DNA from 4 places in the Bacillus sp. Bwzl_19 genome. Region 1 is predicted to be linked to each of the others. Evidence: riboswitches for the same ligand, from Rfam matches in the RefSeq annotation. Region 1 holds a riboswitch; each other region holds the start of a gene.
What was found. Region 1 has a riboswitch for S-adenosylmethionine ahead of mtnK (S-methyl-5-thioribose kinase). Riboswitches for the same ligand answer to the same signal wherever they lie in the genome.
Positions count from the first base shown of each region.

Region 2: it holds a riboswitch for S-adenosylmethionine, as region 1 does, so the genes downstream of both, ACW5MY_RS09510 (2-hydroxyacid dehydrogenase) here and mtnK (S-methyl-5-thioribose kinase) in region 1, are expected to answer to the same signal.
Region 3: it holds a riboswitch for S-adenosylmethionine, as region 1 does, so the genes downstream of both, metN (methionine ABC transporter ATP-binding protein MetN) here and mtnK (S-methyl-5-thioribose kinase) in region 1, are expected to answer to the same signal.
Region 4: it holds a riboswitch for S-adenosylmethionine, as region 1 does, so the genes downstream of both, ACW5MY_RS05730 (bifunctional homocysteine S-methyltransferase/methylenetetrahydrofolate reductase) here and mtnK (S-methyl-5-thioribose kinase) in region 1, are expected to answer to the same signal.

Region 1 is NZ_CM142729.1:1,405,153-1,410,354, reverse strand. Features, by position in the region: gene ACW5MY_RS07495 (pyridoxal phosphate-dependent aminotransferase) at 1-1,073, opposite strand, end outside; gene ACW5MY_RS07490 (carbon-nitrogen family hydrolase) at 1,166-1,945, shown strand; SAM riboswitch class I at 2,038-2,192, shown strand; gene mtnK (S-methyl-5-thioribose kinase) at 2,302-3,486, shown strand; gene mtnA (S-methyl-5-thioribose-1-phosphate isomerase) at 3,493-4,554, shown strand; gene ACW5MY_RS07475 (methylated-DNA--[protein]-cysteine S-methyltransferase) at 4,796-5,202, opposite strand, start outside.
Region 2 is NZ_CM142729.1:1,827,021-1,832,222, reverse strand. Features, by position in the region: gene ACW5MY_RS09525 (hypothetical protein) at 1-171, shown strand, start outside; gene ACW5MY_RS09520 (hypothetical protein) at 215-499, opposite strand; gene ACW5MY_RS09515 (molybdopterin oxidoreductase family protein) at 583-2,637, opposite strand; SAM riboswitch class I at 2,784-2,876, shown strand; gene ACW5MY_RS09510 (2-hydroxyacid dehydrogenase) at 2,998-3,999, shown strand; gene ACW5MY_RS09505 (FGGY-family carbohydrate kinase) at 4,018-5,202, shown strand, end outside.
Region 3 is NZ_CM142729.1:2,863,299-2,868,500, reverse strand. Features, by position in the region: gene gcvH (glycine cleavage system protein GcvH) at 1-93, shown strand, start outside; gene ACW5MY_RS15265 (YusG family protein) at 148-384, shown strand; partial or broken gene ACW5MY_RS15260 (toprim domain-containing protein) at 453-817, shown strand; gene ACW5MY_RS15255 (thioredoxin family protein) at 823-1,143, shown strand; gene ACW5MY_RS15250 (SCP2 sterol-binding domain-containing protein) at 1,241-1,591, shown strand; SAM riboswitch class I at 1,702-1,808, shown strand; gene metN (methionine ABC transporter ATP-binding protein MetN) at 1,914-2,939, shown strand; gene ACW5MY_RS15240 (methionine ABC transporter permease) at 2,932-3,600, shown strand; gene metQ (methionine ABC transporter substrate-binding lipoprotein MetQ) at 3,614-4,429, shown strand; gene ACW5MY_RS15230 (carboxymuconolactone decarboxylase family protein) at 4,522-4,899, shown strand; gene ACW5MY_RS15225 (hypothetical protein) at 5,092-5,202, shown strand, end outside.
Region 4 is NZ_CM142729.1:1,092,627-1,097,828, forward strand. Features, by position in the region: gene pdxR (MocR-like pyridoxine biosynthesis transcription factor PdxR) at 1-185, shown strand, start outside; gene ACW5MY_RS05720 (pentapeptide repeat-containing protein) at 195-821, opposite strand; gene ACW5MY_RS05725 (GNAT family N-acetyltransferase) at 1,061-1,501, opposite strand; gene ACW5MY_RS05730 (bifunctional homocysteine S-methyltransferase/methylenetetrahydrofolate reductase) at 1,586-3,427, opposite strand; SAM riboswitch class I at 3,517-3,639, opposite strand; gene ACW5MY_RS05735 (YajQ family cyclic di-GMP-binding protein) at 3,740-4,231, opposite strand; gene ACW5MY_RS05740 (CvfB family protein) at 4,331-5,202, shown strand, end outside.

The DNA.
Region 1 (5,202 bases):
CCGAACCCGTTTCCGGCTGCGACCGCGACATTTGCTTTTTCCAGCAGCAGATCTGAAAACGACTGTGATGTATAACCGTCCGGCACCGGGAGCCATGCAAAAAAAGAGCCCGCGGGAGCCGTGACATCCCAGCCGATATCGCGGCATGCTGCAATCCATGCATTTCGTCTCGACTCATATCTGTCATTTTGCGCTGCGACGCACGCCTGATCAGCTAAAAGAGCTGCTGCCGCCGCCTGCTGCGCGGCGGGAAACAGGCTGACAAACATATGATCCTGATAAAGGTTGATCGCTTCGATAACAGACGCGTTTCCGGCGGCAAATCCGACACGCCAGCCCGCCATGTTATAAGTTTTTGACAAGGTATAGATTTCAATTCCTGTCTCTTTTGCACCTTCCGTCTGCAAAAAGCTCAGCGGTTTATGCCCGTCGTAGCCGACTGCTCCGTATGCGAAATCATGTACGACACAAATGCCGTTTTGTTTTGCAAAGCTGACCGTTTCCTCAAAAAACGCCTCTGTCGCCACAGCACCGGTCGGATTATTCGGATAATTGAGATACAGCAGCTTCGCCTCATTCTGCACCTTTTCAGGAATTGCGCTGTAATCAGGGAGAAACCCTCTATCTTCCGTCAGCGGCATCATTTCCATTTTCGCTTTCGCAAGGGCGACACCCGACCAGTAATCAGGATATCCGGGATCAGGCACAAGAATTGTATCTCCCGGGTTCAAAAGACATTGCGGAAGCTCTACAAGTCCCGCCTTGCCTCCGAACAGCACGGCCACTTCCGTTTCCGGATCAAGCGTAACCCCGTACTCCCTTTCATAAAATTCAGCGGCTGCTTTTTTGAAGCTGTAAGCGCCCCGGAAGGATGAGTATTTATGATTTTCCGGCCTTTCGACGGCGCGCTTCATTTCCTCAACGATATGCTGAGGCGTCGGTTGATCGGGGTTCCCCTGTCCCAAATTGATGACGTCTTTGCCTTCTTTCAGCTTTTGATTCACTTTTTGCACCAATGATGCGAAAAATTGTTCCGGCAGCTGTTTGAGTACATCAGAGATTTCAAAGTTCATATTTTCACCTTCTAAAAATTTCTTGAAATGATAGTCCATCATCATATATGGTTAAATAAAAAAAGTAAAGAGAAACTTGGGGTGTTGAAAAAATGAAATGGACCGTTTCTTGTTTGCAATTTGATATTTCATACGGAAATCCTTCAGAAAACTTCAAAAAAGCAGAATCTTTGATTGAGCAAGAAAGCCGCCGCGCTGATGTCATCGTGCTTCCTGAGTTATGGACGACCGGCTATGACCTCACACGGCTTGACCAGCTGGCGGATGAAAACGGCGAAACCTCGGTACAATGGCTTAAAAAAACGGCCAAAAGATACAATGTACACCTCGTTGCCGGATCTGTCGCGGTCAAAGAAGGAGAAAATGTCTATAACACCATGTACATCGCCGATAACAGCGGACAGATCGTGAAGCAGTATCAGAAAGCCCATCTGTTTCAGCTGATGGATGAACATCTATATCTGTCAGCAGGAAACAGCGACGGTTCCTTTGAGCTTGACGGTGTCAAGTGTGCCGGGCTGATCTGCTATGATATCCGTTTCCCCGAATGGATCAGAAAGCATACGTCCAAGGGAGCAAATGTACTCTTTATCTCTGCGGAATGGCCGTTGCCCCGCCTCGATCATTGGCGAAGCCTGCTTATCGCCAGAGCAATTGAAAACCAATGTTTTGTCGCCGCCTGCAACTGCACGGGATCCAATCCCGATAATGAATTTGCCGGCCATAGCCTGATAATTGACCCATGGGGCCGGATTTTGGCCGAAGGAGACCGGACGGAAGGCGCAGTCCCAGCGGAAATCGATGTTTCAGAAAGTGAGGCCGTGCGCGGCACCATACCGGTTTTCCAAGATTTGCGGCGTGATTTATATTAATTTTCAAAAAAACGTTGACAAGAATATTCCGCACCTGCTAATATTTTCATCAACTGATTAATCCGAATTGTGATACAAATCAATATATTTTTCTCTTATCGAGAGTTGGGCGAGGGAATCGGCCTTTTGACCCCAACAGCAACCGACCGTAATTCCATTGTGAAATGGGGCGCGTACATTTTGCGCCGAGACATTGTCTCATAAGGCACGGTGCTAATTCCATCAGATGTTATCTGAGAGATAAGAGGCGGACTGCACTGTTTCAGCCTCCTTCTCTTTCAGAGAAGGAGGCTTTTTTTCGGGCGTATTCTCCGTCACGATCTCTTACAGCCACTACATAATAGGAGGGTAAATCCATGTCTGCAACTAAAACAAGTCTTTATGAACAATTAACAGAAAGCTCCGCCGCCGCGCTAGCCGTGAAGCTCGGCTTGTTCCAAAGCAAAAGCACCCTGACATGCCGTGAAATCGGCGACGGCAATTTGAATTACGTCTTTCATGTGTACGATAAAGAAAACAAAAAGGGACTGATTATCAAGCAGGCGATTCCTTACGCCAAAGTCGTCGGTGAAAGCTGGCCGCTTACGATCGATCGGGCGAGAATCGAAAGCAGCGCCCTCATCCGCCAGGGCGAGCATGTGCCGCACCTCGTTCCGGCCGTTTACTATTCCGATACTGAAATGGCCGTCACGGTAATGGAAGACCTCTCGCATTTAAAGATCTCAAGAAAAGGGCTGCTGGAAGGAAAACATTATCCGAACTTATCGGCCCATATCGGTGAATTTTTAGGAAAAACGCTGTTTTACTCATCCGCTTATGCGCTTGATGCGAAAGTAAAGCAGCAGCTCGCAAAGCAGTTTACAAATCCTGAGCTTTGCAATATCACAGAAAGACTTGTGTTTACAGAACCGTTTCTCGATCATGAAACAAATGATTTCGAAGAGGAGCTGCGCCCATACGCAGAAAAAATTTGGAACAATTCCCGGCTGAAAGAAGGCGCCGATGAATTGAAAGCCATCTTTCTGAATTCAGCGGAAACATTGATTCACGGCGATCTGCACACGGGAAGCATCTTCGCTGATGAACATGAAACAAAAGTCATTGATCCCGAATTTGCTTTCTTCGGACCGATCGGCTTTGACATCGGCCAATTTATCGCCAACCTGCTGTTAAACGCCCTCAGCCGGGACGGTGACGACAGACAGCCGTTATATGACCATACTGCCGCCGTATGGGACACATTTGTGAAAACATTCAGTGAAGCTTGGGAGAAAGACAGCTTGCCTTCCTGCAGACATCTGCTGGAAGATACACTGAAAAACACGTTTGAGGAAGCGGTCGGTTTTGCGGGATGCGAATTGATTCGGCGCACGATCGGACTCGCCCATGTAGCTGACTTAGATGAACTCACTCCGTTTGACAAACGAATTGAACGGAAAAAGCTGGCGCTTGAAATCGGCGCCTGTTATATCGAAAACAGAAAAGAACTGAAGGATATCACTGAGGTTCTGGAACAATTTAAGCTCCGTGTAAAGGAATGATGCAGCATGACCAATGAATTTGCCATCCCCCGTTCTGTGGAATGGAAAGAAACATACATCCGCATTTTAAATCAGCAAAAGCTCCCTGACGTTACTGAATATGTGGATCTTGAAACAAAGGAAGATGTATTCGACGCGATTATCACACTGAAAGTAAGGGGCGCTCCGGCCATCGGTATAACGGCGGCGTTCGGACTCGCGCTCTCTGCCAAATCGTTTGAAGTCCGCGATCTTTCTGATTTCCGCCGTCAGCTCGCGGATGTCAAAGCGTATTTAAACAGCTCGAGACCGACTGCCGTCAACCTCGCGTGGGCGCTTGACAGACTGACGGACTCCATCAGAGATGCGACCTCAATCAATGAAGCGAAGACAACGCTCGTTCATGAAGCCATTCAGATTCAGATTGAGGATGAAGAAACATGCCGGATGATCGGCCAAAATGCTCTGCAACTTTTTAAAAAAGGCGATAAGATCATGACTATCTGCAATGCAGGTTCAATTGCCACAAGCAGGTACGGTACGGCGCTTGCCCCCTTTTACTTAGCGAAACAAAAAGACCTCGGTCTTCATATTTACGCTTGTGAAACAAGGCCCGTTCTCCAGGGGTCCCGGCTGACGGCGTGGGAGCTGATGCAGGGCGGGATTGATGTCACGCTCATTACTGACAGCATGGCCGCCCACACAATGAAGGAAAAGCACATTTCAGCGGTCATTGTCGGCGCTGACAGAATTGCTAAAAACGGGGATACGGCCAACAAGATCGGAACGTATGGCCTCGCTATTTTGGCAAACGCCTTTCAAATTCCGTTTTTTGTGGCCGCACCGCTTTCGTCTTTTGACTTACAGATTGAAAACGGCGATCAGATTCCTATTGAAGAAAGAGATCCGGATGAAGTCAGACAGATCTCCGGCATACGCACCGCTCCTGAAGATGTGCCGGTCTTCAATCCTGCCTTCGATATTACACCGAGCAGCCTGATTTCAGGCATTATAACCGAGAAAGGCATCGTGACTGATTCTTACACGGAAGAAATTGAACAATTATTTGCAGACTGCCAGCTGAGCTGAAAAACCGCTGATGATATTGCCTCAGGCAATGTCAGCGGTTTTTTTGTCTGCATAATGTAATCACTTCATCTTTTTGGGCGGCTGAAATCAGATGCATTTTAAAAAACAGCTCTGCATAGCCGGCTATCTTTTGCGGACGGCTCACTCTCATCAGGCTTCGTCCTCCTTTTTCGTAAGACCAACTTTTTTCACTTAATAAAATGATATGTCGGACGTGAAAAAACGGAACGTGCCATATGCTTTATTTTTCTTTATAGGATATTTGTTCGATGTTCAGCAGCACCGCTTTTACATCCGTCTGGGTGCCCGCGTAACCCGTTAAGGCGCTGTTTTTGCCGATTACCCGATGGCACGGAATCAAAATCGGCAGCCTGTTGCGTTTATTGGCTTGTCCGATGGCGCGCACCGCTTTCGGTTTGCCGATCATTTCGGCTATATCACCGTAGCTCCGGGATTCGCCGTATGGAATCACCGTCAGCGCGTTCCATACCTTTTCCTGAAAAGCTGTCCCTTTTTGTCTCAGAGGCAGAGAGAAATGCCTTCTTTCTCCGGAAAAATAAGAGGTCAGCTGCTGTTTCGCCTCAGATAGCAAAGCGGTTTCACACGATTTCACGCCGGGCGTATCTTTCCGCCATTTCTCAAAATCTT
Region 2 (5,202 bases), 420 kb from region 1:
AAAGACGGGCGTTTGATGGCGCTTCTTCGTCATGAGCTTTCATATGGTGAGATCTTACGATTATACAAGAAAGGGTTTTATTTGAAATCAAAAGAAGGGAATGTTTCCTTAAATAAGGACGATATCCGGTGTATGTTTGGGGTTGAGGAGAAAAAGGGCGGCATGTCTTAATGAACGGGAAGAGAAGAACTCTTCCCGCTTTTCGTGGCAGGTGTTAATCTTTTTCCAGCATAGTAGTCAGCCATTCTCTTAATGCAGTCTTTTGTACATACCGCTTTCCGTTTCTGGTAATGTGCGGAATGCCGGAAGTGTCAGGCACGATTTGTTTCGCTTCTTCCTTTGTAACTCCTAAATAATGGCCAATATAGAAGTGCAGATCTTTTTCCTTAATAAGAATTTGGTCAGTGTGTTCATGAGAATCAGGTGATTTAAAGTTTTTTAATCCGTCTCCTATGAAATATCCGGCTAAAGCGATGCCGATGCCGGTAAATATATCCATACAGCAAACCTCCAATAAAAGTTATCATGTTTTATACGGTCAAAACCGCCGAAAAGATTCACCTTCAGTAAGACCGGGGGAGCTTATTTTTGCTTTCCGAGCTTTTCGATCTGCACCTTTCCGGAGAAGAAAACAGCGCCTCCGCCCATATCCGCCAGCCGATCGGGGGTGAGCGAATTGACCAGCTGTTTTTTATCATCCATGTCGGCCCAAAGACCTTGGCTGACTGCAACGCCGGGAAGGACTTGTTCGCCGACGGAAGCTGTCAATTCACATTCACCGCGGTGGTTCCAAACTCTTACAGTTTCTCCGTCTTCTATGTCTAGGCGGGCAGCATCTTCTGTATGAATAAAAAGCTTTGGCGCCTTTTCCAGTTTTACGTGTTTTTCATTATTCGAAAACGTTGAATTTAAGAAATTATGATTCGGTCCCGGAACAAATAGAAACGGAAAATCGTCATCGCTCTTCAGAGGACTGTGCGTCGGCAACGCCGGATAACCTTCCTGTTTCATCTTTTCAGAATATAATTCAATTTTTCCGCTTGGTGTCTTGAGCTTGCCCGGGAAAAGCGGTTTTTTCCGTTTGGCTCTCATAAAGGAATGGCGTGAGAGCGAATCGTAATCAATATCCTCGATATACGGGTTGTCGGGACAGTCCAGCGCCTGTCTGATTAATTCTTCATCAGAATCCTGAAGCTCCCGCTCGGTAAAGCCCATCGCCCCGGCAAGCAAACGGAACACTTCTGTATTCGATTTGCTGTCTCCATACGGTTCGATCACCGGTTTTTGCAGCTGAATAAAATGATGCCAGTAAGACGTGTAAAAATCCGTACTTTCAAAAGCAGATGCAGCAGGGAGCACAATATCCGCATATTTGGCGGTTTCCGTTAAAAATAAATCATGAACGATTGTAAATAAATCCTCCCGCAGCAGGCCTTTTCTGACTTTATTCGCTTCCGGGGCAACCACTGCGGGATTGGTGCCGTAAATAAACAGGGAGCGCACGGGCGGATTTGTTTCTAAAAGAACGCTTCCGAGCCTGTTCATATTAAATGATCTTGGCTTTCTGCCGTATAGCAGATCAGGACGCTGGAGCGCCTGTCTGTTATAGTTTAATACCGCACTGTTATGTTTGATTGCGCCTCCCCCGGTGTTGAGCCATTGTCCTGTTACAGCCGGAAGACAGGCAACGGTGCGGACGATCATTCCGCCGTTGTCATGATGCTGAATGCCGTTTCCGATCCTGATAAGGGAAGGGGAGGCTTCACCGTACATTCTCGCAAGACGTCTGATATTGTCGGCTTTAACGCCTGTAATAACAGAAACCGTTTCCGGATCATACTGTTTGATATGCGCTTTTAATTCTTCGCTGCCTTCGGTGTATTCTGTGAGAAATGCTTCATCGTGAAGGTTCTCATCGAATAAGACATGCATGATACCGAGAGCGAGTGCGGCATCTGTGCCGGGACGAATGGGAATAAACCAATCGGCAAGCCGGCCGGTTTGATTCTTATGTACATCGATAACGACAATTTTAGCTCCTTTTTTCCGGGCTTTTTGAGCAATCATGACTTGGTGCATATTTGTGCTGACAGCATTGATTCCCCAAAAAATAAAGAGCTTTGCATGGATGGTCTCCTCAGGATCAGTACCCGCGCCTTCTCCCATTGTATAGTTATAGCCTTCAGATCCGGCTTTGCTGCAGATCGTACGTTCAAGATGACTCGCCCCGAGACGATGGAAAAAACGGCGGTCCATTCCCTCTGCAGCCAGTTTTCCCATATTGCCGTAAAAGCTGTACGGAAGAATGCTTTCTGCTCCTTCTTCGGCAATCAGCTCTTTCCAGCGCGCACTGATCGTATTGATCGCTTCCTCCCAAGAAATAGGCGCAAACTTTGCTTCGCCTTTTTCACCAATCCGCTTTAACGGAGCGGTTAACCGCTTCTCATCATAAATGCGCTCAGCCATGTGTCTGACTTTGTTGCATATGTTTCCTGATGTGACAGGGTGATCTGGGTCTCCCTGAATTTTAACGATTTTTCCGTCTTTTTTTGTCACAAGCAAACCGCATTGATCGGGACAGTCCAGTGAGCATACCGACTTAAAGACCCCGTTTGGCTGTTCTGCTGCAGAATTCATAGCCCATTTCTCCTCTTTTTTTATATTGTAAGCATTATAACATTTCAAAATCGAACGTCAATTCTGAAAAAAGTGTTGACATCCAGGAAAGACTTTTCTATGATGGGTTTATTCTTTTAAACAGCCTGACAATTTCATCATTTTATTTTCTATCAAGAGAGGTGGAGGGACTGGCCCTATGAAACCTCGGCAACATTTATTGTGCCAATTCCAGCAAGCGTACGCTTGAAAGATAGGAAAGAATGATCTATACATATTTGTACGCTTCAAGCGGATAAAGACGGTATATGAATCTCTTTCCTTCTTCGGGGAAAGAGATTTTTTTGTGAAAAAATTTATGTGAAAAGGATGTTTTGCACCATGACGGTTGTAATTACCGCACCATATCACGACGAGGGGCTGAAGGAGCTGACAGAGCTGTTCGGCCGGACTGTGCACAGGCCGTGGAAGAAGCACGGCCGGGCTTATCGGGAAGACGAATTAATCCGGATGATCCAAGAGACAAATGCGGCGGGGCTTATTACTGAACTTGATGAGGTATCTGAGCGTGTCATTGACATATTGCCGGATTCCGCTTTTATCGGCGTCTGCAGAGGGATGCCGTCTAATGTGGATATTGAGGCGGCGACTAAAAGAAAGATTCCTGTTTTCTTTACACCGGCCCGAAATGCCCAGGCCGTTGCTGAACTGTTTATCGGAAATGTGATTTCATTTTTGCGTCATACGTATTCTTCCCATCAGTGGCTGAAGGATGGGAAATGGAATGGTGATTATTTGCAGGCTTACGTCAAATTCAGAGGAAATGAGCTGACGGGAAAAACAGTCGGTCTTATCGGTTTCGGAGCTGTTGGACAGAGAATCGCCCGGCTATTGGCCGCCTTTGACTGTAAGGTGCTGTACTATGACCCATTTGTCAATCATGAAAACCGGGAGTATGAAAAAACGACGATGGAACGGGTATTTTCTGAAAGTGATATTGTTTCCGTTCACTTGCCGCGCACAGAAGAAACCATCGGCCTTATCGGCGCCAAGCACTTTCAATTGATGAAACAAGAAGCTGTTTTTGTCAATACGTCAAGAGCGGCGGTAACAGACAGAGAAGAGCTGTTGCGGGTGCTGAAAGAACGGCGGATTAAAGGAGCGATCCTTGATGTATTTTATCACGAACCGCCTGAATCTTCTGATTATGAAATCATTTCTTTGCCGAATGTGTTAGCGACTCCCCATTTAGCGGGGGCACCATTTGAAGTGGAGGATCATCATGTGAGGATTTTAAATGAAGCGCTTTTCAAATGGAAAAAAGATCAAACCTGCTCAATACGTGAACTTTATAACAAAAGAGAACTTGAAACAAAGGGATAGGAAAAGGAGGAAGCTGTAATGGCTGGACAAAAAGGCTACCTTGTATTTGACATCGGGACGGGGAATGCGCGAGTCGCGGTTGTGACTGCCGGCGGCGAAGTGACCGCACTTGAAAGGGAAGACATTGAATATGTGACAGATCCGCTTTATCCAGACGGCCGCTATTTCTCGCCGGAAAGAATATGGACGAAAATCAGCGCGATGGCAAGGACGGTTATTGCCAAAAGTCCTCATATTACATTAATCGGAATTACCTCAACAAGCCAGAGGCAGGGAGTTGTTCTGATCAATAAAGATAAAAAAGCATTTCTCGGTCTGCCCAATATTGATAACAGAGGGCGCGAATGGGAAAGCGGAATTGAGTTAAAAGATGAAGTGCATCAGCAAACCGGACGTCTCCCGAGCGCTTTATTTTCCGCAATGAAACTTGTCGGATTAAAAGAAAGACAGCCGTCATTATGGAAAGAAGTGACGTATATCACGAGCATCAGTGACTGGGTGACATTTGAGCTAAGCGGAATTTTGAGCTATGAGCCGTCACAGGCTGCCGAAACGCTGCTGTTTGACGTAAGGAAAAAAGCGTGGTCAGAAAAATTATGCAATATCTTCGGTGTTCCTTCTTCCATTCTGCCTTCACTCGTCAGATCCGGGACGGTTGTCGGAATGTTAACGTTTAAGAGAGCGGAGGTTCTCGGCCTTCCGGAAAGGGTACCTGTGATTGCAGGCGGAGGAGACACACAGCTTGCCATCAAAAGTGCGGATGCAAAGCCGGGGGATATCGTCATCATATCCGGCACGACAACGCCGATTACAAAGATAACGGCAGAGGCCGGAACTGAAAGTTTAGAGAAAGCATGGCTGAATTGCCACACAGAAGAAGGTCAATGGCTTCTTGAAACAAATCCGGGTGTAACCGGGCTCAATTATCAAAAATTAAAATCCATTTTTTATCCGAATGAATCCTACGGCATCATGGAACGGGAAATTGCAAGGCTGCCGAAATATGATCATGCGTGTGTTTCTGCGTTAGGCTCCTATTTATCGCCTGAGAAAAACGCACTTGCAAAAGGCGGATTTATCTTTGACGCCCCGCTGTCTCAAAATTTAAGCAGAGCGCATTTTGTCAAAGCAGCACTGCTGGAAATTGCTTTTTCAATTAAATGGAACTATGAGGCGTTAACAGAGGTAACTTCCTTTTCACAG
Region 3 (5,202 bases), 1.5 Mb from region 1:
GCGTGGATGATCGTCGTGGAACCGGCTGATGCTGAAGAAATCGAAAACCTCATGACTTCCGAGCAATATGACGAAATGACACAGGAAGACTGATCGGATAGCAAAAGGGCCATTTGGACATTCTATCTGTAACGGGAGGTGTCCAATATGGCTTTTGATAAACAAAAGGTCGATGTCACGGAGAACATCACGGGCCGCTTTCAAAACGGCCGGTTTTCCTTGTTTCATGAAAATGAAGCCATCGGCGAGATGACAGGCATGAACCAGTACGAGCTCAAACAGGGCTTTCTATTTGAAAATCAAAAATTTTATAAAACAGCCGATGTCATAAACGGCAACGATCCGAAATATGTGGATTGCGATTATGAGAACGGCTGGTGTTAACTGTTGGCGGTGAATTTCACTGCCTTCTTTTTCAATTGAGCCTAAAACAATCGGCAGGTGATGCGCTTATGTTCAACGGAGATGAAAAGGTCATAATCGTAGAAGGAAAATCAGATAAAATCAAAGTCAGGGAAGTGCTCATCGAACCCGCGGAAATCATCTGTACAAACGGAACGATCGGCCAAACTGAACTGGAAGATTTGGCGGACCGCCTGTTTGACAGAGACGTGTTATTTTAACGGACGCAGACGACTCCGGAGAAAAATTAAGAAAACAGCTGAAACGGGAGCTGCCCGAAGCGCGCCATATCTGCATAGACAGAACATACAGGCAAGTCGAATCGTGCCCGGGCCATCATCTTGCATCTGTACTGATCAGAGCCGGCCTTGATGCAGACCCTGTATTTTTGAAAAAGAACGACCTGAGGTGGTAATCAAAATGAAAGAACTCCAAGAAAATGAACTCGAATCGATTCAGGATGACGTCTATCTCCTGTATTTGTACACCCCGTTTTGCGGCACATGCCAGCTGGCGTCCAAAATGCTTTCCGTCGTCGAAGAAATGCTGCCCGAAGCCGCCTTCTATAAAAACAACGTGAATTATTCCCCCGCATTCGCCAAAGCCTATCAGATTGAGAGCGTTCCGTGCTTTTTGCTGTTTAAAGGCGGAGAGCTTGTTGAGAAAGGATACGCCTTCCGCTCCGTTTCCTATTTATATGAGCTGATTAAACAAAAAACATCGCAAACGTTCCCGATGTGACAATTTTTACAGGAAAATGTCGTGCGGTTTATAAAGGGTTCTGTCCGTTAAAAAGAGAAATGTGTATGTATGGCCATTAAAACGGGAGGTTATACGAGTGGAGAAAATAGAAGTTTTAGAGAATGACGGACAGCATCTGTTTTTGAAACCGCTATTAAATGCCTCAACGCTGCTGATTACATTCCAAGGAGAAACAGAAGCCTTAACGGTCTCAATTAACGGACAGGGAGAAATGAGAAAAACGGCGGCTTCAAAGGAAAAATCTAATTTGACCTTTTACGGAAACCAGACGGAAATTATCCATCTTTTGCACGGTGATGTCTCTTTGCAGAAACTCATCCAAAGCGGAAAACTCAAAGTGAAGGGATCATTCCGGGCCCTGCTGAAGCTGGAGGCCATCCTCTGGCTGACAAATGGATTTTTTCAGGCGGTCAGCAAGCGGCCGTAACTGCCATTCTACTATGTGACAATAGCTCCCATTATTTATTTTATTGACTTTTTATCATTCGCCGTGCTATTCTACAGTAAGAATTTCCGGACGAAAATACAATATGTTTTCTCTTATCAAGAGAGGTGGAGGGAAGTGCCCTATGAAGCCCGGCAACCATCAACAATGTTGAAATGGTGCCAATTCACTCAAAGCGATCTGCTTTGGAAGATGAGAGAAAGGCCTTTTTCAATAAGCCTTTCTGCTCATTTTTGCAGAAAGGCTTTTCTTTTGCAGAGAAACCCGGAAGATTTCTTAGAATAGTGTAAGGCAGGTGATTGCTTTGATCCATCTTCAAAATGTTTCAAAAATTTACAAAGCGAAGCATGGGGATGTCAATGCTGTCCAAGATGTCACTCTTGATATCAAAAAGGGCGAAATATTTGGAATTATAGGATATAGCGGAGCTGGTAAAAGTTCCTTAATCCGTCTCCTGAACGGCCTTGAAAAGCCGACGTCGGGCACCGTGGAAGTCGCGGGGACGGAATTAAATAAAGTAAGCAGCCGCGGACTGAGAAAAGCGCGTCAGGAAATCAGCATGATCTTCCAGCATTTTAACCTTCTTTGGTCGCGCACCGTCCGGGAGAACATTATGTTTCCACTGGAAATCGCCGGCGTGAAAAAAAGCGAACGGGTCCGCCGCGCCGATGAATTGATTAAACTGGTCGGTTTAGAGGGTAAAGAAAAATCTTATCCGTCGCAGCTGAGCGGCGGTCAAAAGCAGCGTGTCGGCATCGCCCGGGCGCTCGCCAATAATCCGAAAGTCCTTCTATGTGATGAAGCGACATCAGCGCTAGACCCGCAGACGACCGATTCAATTTTAGATCTTTTATCCGATATAAATGACAAACTCGGCCTGACGATTGTGCTCATTACCCATGAAATGCACGTCATCAGAAAAATCTGCAACAGAGTCGCCGTCATGGAAAACGGGAAAGTCGTTGAAGAAGGCGAAGTGCTCCAAGTCTTCAGAAACCCGCGTGAGCCGATGACAAAGCGTTTCGTTCAGCAGGTGACAGAACCGGAGGAGACGAAAGAAACCATTCAGCATTTTCTGCAGGAAACCGCGACAGGAAAAACGATTCAGCTTTCATTTGTCGGGCAGGCTGCCGAACAGCCCCTCATTACGGAGATGATCCAAAACTTTGACGTGGACGTCAATATTCTGCAGGGGAAAATTTCACAGACGAAAGACGGAGCCTACGGTTCTTTATTCATCCACATTGACGGTCAGGAAAAAGAAGTAGAAAACGTGATCCGGTTCATCAAAGACAAACAGGTAGAAGCAGAGGTGATCACAAATGTTTGAAAAATGGTTCCCGAACGTTGATATAACCGAGCTGTGGACGGCCACATACGAGACCCTTTATATGACGGTCATTGCTTTAGCCTTTTCATTTGTCATCGGAGCGATTCTCGGTCTTCTGCTCTTTTTAACGGGCAAGGGAAGCTTATGGGAAAATAAAATCATTAACACCGTGATTGCGGCGGTTGTCAATATTTTCAGGTCTATTCCGTTTCTTATTTTAATTATTCTGCTTCTCGGCTTTACTAAGTTTTTGGTCGGATCGATTTTAGGGCCGAACGCTGCATTGCCCGCGCTGATTATCGGCTCTGCGCCGTTTTATGCCCGCCTTGTTGAAATCGCGCTCCGTGAAGTTAATAAAGGAGTCATCGAAGCTGCCAGATCAATGGGAGCAAAGACATCGACGATTATCTTCAAAGTGCTGATTCCTGAATCAATGCCTGCGTTAATCTCAGGCCTCACCGTTACGGCCATCGCTCTGATCGGATCTACCGCCATTGCCGGCGCCATCGGGTCAGGCGGACTCGGAAACCTTGCATATGTAGAAGGATACCAGTCCAATAATACAGATGTAACGTTTGTGGCAACTGTATTTATTCTCATCATCGTCTTTATCATTCAAATTATCGGTGATGTGATTACAAATATAATAGACAAAAGATAAGGGAGGATTTACATTGAAAAAGATTGTACTAAGTGCGCTGCTGCTTGTGTTCGCGGGAGTTTTGGCTGCCTGCGGATCAAACGGCTCAAATAAAAAGGAAATCGTCGTCGCTGCGACAAAAACACCGCATGCTGAAATTTTAAAAGAAGCGGAGCCGCTTCTGAAGGAAAAAGGCTACACATTAACAGTAAAAGTGCTGAACGATTACAAAATGTACAACAAAGCGTTAGCTGACAAAGAAGTGGATGCGAACTACTTCCAGCACGTTCCTTACCTTGAACAGGAAATGAAAGAAAATAAAGACTTCAAACTCGTAAATGCCGGAGCCGTTCACCTTGAGCCCTTCGGAATTTACACGAAAAAATACAAATCATTGAAAGACCTGCCTAAAGGCGCGACCATCATCATGACAAACAACGTCGCAGAACAAGGCCGTATGCTGGCGATGCTTCAAAAAGCCGGACTGATCACACTTGATCCGAAGGTGAAAACGATTGACGCCACTACGAAAAACATTACGAAAAACCCGAAAAACCTGATATTCAAAAAAATCGCCCCTGAATTAACGGCGAAAGCATATAATGAAGAAGAAGGCGACGCAGTCTTCATTAACGTCAACTATGCGATTCAAAACAAACTGAACCCGTTAAAAGATGCGATTGAAGTGGAATCAACGAAAAACAACCCGTACGCCAACATCATTGCCGTTCGTAAAGGTGACGAAAAATCAGCGAAAATCAAAGCGCTTATGGAAGTGCTTCACTCTAAGAAAATCAAAGACTTTATTGAGAAAAAATACGACGGAGCCGTACTTCCTGTATCTGAATAAAGCGAAAACCCCGGATGAATCGTCCGGGGTTTTTTTCGGGTATTAATCGGAGAACTGTCCATAATAAAAGGGAAGGTTAACAATTGGAGGGAATGGCAGTGGCTCAATATCAGGATAACGGCAAAAGCCTGCATGACGCATTAAAACAATACAAAGAAGGTTTAGGCATATTCGAGCAGAAAATGCCGATGATGGGACGGAAGTTTAATGAATTTACTGAACAGTGTTTCTCAGCGGATTCATTGACTGAAAAAGAGAAACAATTAATCGCTCTCGGCATCAGCATCAATGCTCAAGATGAATTTTGCATGATTTATCATACGAAGGGCTGCCTTGACCAGGGCGCGACAGAGGAAAACATCCTTGAGGTCATCAGCGTCGCGGCGGCATTCGGAGGAGGCGCAGCACTCAGTCAGGGAGTGACCCTCGTGCAGCAGTGCATTCAGGAATTCGGACATACGACGCATTAGAAAGAGCAATCGTGTGAATACCGCTTTTCACATAAAAACAGCGCCGGTTTCCGGCACATTCGAAAGGATTCAGGGGCACACTCTCTTTGGCCGGAGCAGCGGATCATTGTTACAATGGAAACAAACAAATGAAGGGATTGATTCATTATCTGCACCAGCCATGAAAGACTGGACCTTGACTATACGCCTGAAATGGAAAAAGCGATGCAGAAGTCACACGGCATCGGCTACGAGGAATATGGACGGCGTCTTTCAAAAAGGATGGAAGTCGAACGGCAGAGGGAGCTTGAATACCAAAAAAGC
Region 4 (5,202 bases), 310 kb from region 1:
AAGCGTTCGCCGTTCAAACGTTTTTCACCCGTGCACTGGAGGCCGGCGTGCTGATCAATCCGGGAGCTCTTTACCTTCCCGAAGACCGGCAAAGTCTGCGTCTTTCCTATTCGTACGCATCCTTGCCGGACTTGGAAAAAGGCATTCAAACGATAGCGGACATCGCCCGCCGTTTCGTTTTGTAGTTCAGGGGATTACGTCACGATGGCTCCGAGCGCTTCTGCGAATGTAACGGCCTGCGCCGGAGAGATGCGGCATCCTTTCAGCTTATCAAGTGAGACGTGCAGGTGATCAAATGTGCACGTACTGATATCCATGTTAAAAAGGGACGTGCCGATGAAGTTTGCGCCGTTCAGATCACATGCGTTAAGTTCTGTGTGTTCAAGGGCGGCATCATTCCACTCGCTTTCTAAAAGAGCGCACGTGTCAAACCGGACATGCTTCATATTGGAATAGCTGAACGAGCTGTAATTTGCGAGGCAGTCTTCAAACCGCACATTGCGCATAGCGGAATCCGCCAAGTTCAGGCCGAGAAGTTTTGAATGCTGAAAGACCGTTCTATGGATGATGCTTCCGCTGAAATCAGCGTTTGAGAGATCACATTTTTCAAACAGAACATCCGTACATTCCATATGTCTGAAAGAGACATCTGTAAAAACCATGTTTCTGAATATGACTTTTTCAGCGCGCAGGCTGTGCAGTTTTCCGCTTATGATTTCGTTTTCAATTATGACATCTTTGATCTGTTCGTCCTGAAGCGCTTTGGTGAAAGAAAGCACCGGCAATTCTTTCGGGATTTTCGGTTTTTGGATCGTATTCATCTTTTACTCCCTTTTCTTAAAAAATAGCTGAAATCAGCAATTGACAGATATCGTTTCACACCTGCCGTCCTTGCCGAATTGCTTGTTGCTTAATGAACAAAGGGTAATAAAAAAGCGGGAGAGCGTCAATAGCGGCGCTTAAAAAAGCATGGGGAGTGGGACGTGATGTACGGATTCGCTTAACGCTAAAAATAACAAAACAAAGCCCTTATAAGAGACGCCAAGGGCTTTTGTCTGTTTCAAGCGAGTTCTTTATACATGATCACATGCGGGCCGATGCCGGGTATGTCAAAGGGGCTGCCGATGCTTGTCCAGCCGAGCTTTTCGTAATATCCTTTCACGTGATATCTGGCGTTGCACCAGACAAGCGCCGCCCCCATATCGGCCAGTTTCCGTTCTGCATAGGCGATTAATGTGCTTCCCGCTTTTTGTGTCCGGTATTCCTCAAGCGTCGCCATGCCGCGCAGCTGGTAGGCGGGCTCAGCTTTTAATGCCTGCTGAGACTGCGGATAGAAAGAAGCGATGCTGATCAATTGTCCGTCGTAAAAACCTCCGAGATGAAAAGCTCCTTTTACGCTGTCCTGATCATATTTACAATCCTCTATCGTCTGATGGGGGCGCAGCACGCTGTGTCTGATCGCGTACGTGTCTTCTGCGGTGATGGGTTTTACTTCAACCATAAAAAAAATCCTCCTTTGCTTGATTCTTTTTCTGTATCGTACCATGAAAAAGCCGCCTGTCATATCAGGCGGCTTGTTTTCACATCAATGCAAATATACATCAGCCCGTTTTTCATCCTTTTGCTTAATATAAGCTGCGAGTTCTGACGTCAAATCAGAACGGAGAAACGGGGTGATTAAATAGATTCCGTTAAACAGTTCGCACGCCGTGTCAAGAAGCGACTTGGCGATGGCAAGGCCCTCGGCTTTCTGCTTCCGCTTATCTTCACCGGCCTGCGCCATTTTTTCCCGGATGCTGTCTGACAGCTTAATGCCCGGTATTTCATGATGAATGAACTCTGCGTTGCGGCTGCTCGTTAACGGCATAATGCCGATATACACCGGCGTTTTGAGATGCTTCGTTTCATGATGAATGTCAATGAGCTGCTGCTCTGAGTAAACAGGCTGAGACACGAAGTAGTCGGCTCCGCACTCGATTTTTTTCTCCAGCCGTTTTACCGCCTTATCAAGATGGCGGACATTCGGATTGAATGCCCCGGCTACGGAAAAGTTCGTTTTCTTGCCGAGCGGTTTCCCTGATAAAGAAATGCCCTCGTTGAATTGCTTAATCAGCCTGATCAAGTCAAAGGACGTCAAATCATAGACGGAGGTAGCTCCCGGAAAGTCGCCGATTTTTGAAGGATCGCCCGTGATGGCTAAAATGTCGGTGAGCCCGAGCGTATCCAGCCCCATTAAATGTGACTGAAGGCCGATGATATTGCGGTCTCTGCATGTAATGTGGACGAGAGAACGGATATCAAGGCGCTCTTTCAGTAATGAACCGCAGGCTGCATTGCTGATCCTCGGTGTCGCCAATGAATTGTCGGCGAGCGTCAGCGCTTCTATGCCGGTTTCCTTTAATTCAGCCGCCGCTTTCAGAAATTTGCCAAAATTCAATTTTTTCGGCGGATCAAGCTCTACGATGATTGACCGTTTTTGCGCGGCGATTTCGTCTAAACCCGGATCGGTCCGTTCATCCCGGACTGAGATGACTTCTTCTTCCCGTCTGATTTTCACTTCTTTATCAGTAACGGGTGAAAGTCCGTGGACCGCATCAGCCATGGCTCTGATGTGGTTGGGCGTTGTGCCGCAGCAGCCTCCGATAATGCGCGCGCCCTGAGTGCGGAATTGTATGGCGCTCTCCCGGAAATAGGCATCGTCCGTATCATAAACAAGCCGGCCTCCTTCTAAAGACGGAAGGCTGCTGTTCGGATAGACCGATAAATAAGCGTCACGGAAAATAGGCACTTCGGTAAGGGCTTCAATCATGTGGTACGGGCCGAGCCGGCAATTGATTCCCGTTATATCAGCGCCGAGGCCGGCAATTGATCTGAGCGCTTCCCGAAGCGGTGTTCCGTCCTGCAGCACGCCCTGTTCGTGCATGGAAACGTTCAGCATGATCGGGAGTTCCGTTTCTTTTCTGGCGATCTTCAGCACTTCGCGCGCTTCTTCTAAATCATAGTATGTTTCCAAGAGCAGGCCGTCCGGCTCCTCGTGAAGCAGTAAATAAAGCTGCTCCCGAAAGCTGCGTTTAATCTCCTCAAGGCTGTAGGCGTTTTTGTTGAAGGTGCGGATGCCGCCCATCGTTCCCAAAACATAAGCGCCGTCTGAGGAAGCGCGCGCGATTCTGACCGCCTCCTGATTGATTCTTTTCGTGTCATCTTCAAGTCCGTATCTTGAGAGCTTAATAAAATTCGCGCCGTACGTGTTTGTTTGAACGATGTCTGCCCCGGCTTCCACGTAAGCCTTATGTATCCGCTTGATTTCCTCGGGCTTTGAGACGTTCAGTTCCTCAAAACATCTGTCAATGCCGTAGGAATAAAGGAGAGTGCCCATCGCGCCGTCCCCGATTAATATCCGTTCTTCCAAGTCTTGTAATAGTCCCATTGTTTGCCTCCTTCATCACATTCAGCAAGGAAAAAAGAGAAATAAAAAAAGTCTTCTTAAGAAGAAGACTTTGTGATCATTTGTCTCTCTTCTTATCTTCCAAGCTGTTTATTAGCTTGCTGGATTTAGCACCTTGGTCATGGTTTGGGTAAACCATTACACCGGTTGCTGAAGCGTCGTCGGGCCAGTCCCTCGGCTTCTCTTGATAAGAACGTTCATTTAATTGTCATGGGTTTCCAAAACTTAACTGTGAAAATCCCTTTCTCCAAATTTACCGAAAATAGAGACAATAATCAATAGGAATCACATAATTTATCTAAAATTAATAAATTGAACATCAATCGGCAGGTCTGCACCGCGGACGGCTGCAATAATCTGCTGCAGATCATCTTTATTTTTTCCGGTGACGCGCACTTGGTCGTCCTGAATCTGCGACTTTACTTTCAAGCCGGAGTTTTTAATCACTGCATTGATTTTTTTTGCGTTGTCTTTATCAATGCCCTGTACAAGCTTCGCGCGCTGGCGCACTGTGCCTCCCGAGGCATTTTCAATTTTGCCGTATTCAATGTTTTTCGTCGGCACATCCCGTTTGATCAGCTTGCCGCTCAGCACATCTTTGAGCTGATTCAATTTAAACTCGTCATCTGAAATCAGGACAAGTTCTTCCTTTTCTAAACTCACATCGCTTTTAGATCCTTTAAAGTCATAGCGCGTGCCGATTTCTTTCAGCGTCATCTGAATCGCATTCTGAACTTCGGGAAATTCAACTTTTGATACGATATTAAAAGAACTTTCTTTTGCCATGAGAAAACCTCCTATAACATTTCACTTATGAGTTGATTATAGTAGAATAAAGAGAAATGTCCAACAGCATAAAGCATGAATTTGTGTGAATTGGAAAAAATGGGAAAAACATCAGCCTCATACGGGCGAAGCAGGAAGGACGATAACATGAGACCAGGGCAGCAGCTCACGCTTAGTATAGATCACCAAACCGATTTCGGTTATTTTTTAACTGACGGCGAGGATACGGTTCTTTTACATAACAGTGAAATCACAGAGGATATCGAAGACAGAGATGAAGTGGACGTATTTATTTACGTCGACCATCAGGAAAGGCTCGCGGCGACGATGAAAAAGCCGCTCATCAGCTTTTATGATTACGGATGGGTGGAAGTGACGGATCAAGTGGAGGATATGGGCGTATTCGTCGACGTCGGTCTGTCAAAAGACGCGCTCGTCGCAACGGAGCATCTGCCCCCGTATAAATCCGTCTGGCCGCAAAAAGGCGACAGACTGTATTGCATGCTTAAGGTGACAAACCGCGGGCGCATGTTTGCCAAGCCGGCGCCGGAGGACATCATCAGCGAATTATTTACAGATGCAGGCGAAGAGATGATGAATAAAGAACTGACGGGAACGGTGTACAGGCTGATTGCATCAGGCTCTTTCATTATTACAGATGAAGGCATCCGCGGGTTTATTCACTCTTCGGAAAGAAAAGAAGAGCCGAGACTCGGCAGCCGTGTGACAGGGCGTGTCATCGAGGTGAAGGAAGACGGCTCTGTCAACATGTCGCTGCTGCCGAGAAAGCAGGACGCGCTTTCTGTTGACGCTGAAGAGATTTTGACCTATCTGAGATCAAGAAACGGCGCGATGCCATACGGAGACAAAAGCCATCCTGACGATATTCGCGAACGGTTCAATTTAAGCAAAGCCGCCTTTAAGCGGGCGCTCGGCCACCTGATGAAAAACGGCAAGGTATATCAGGAAGA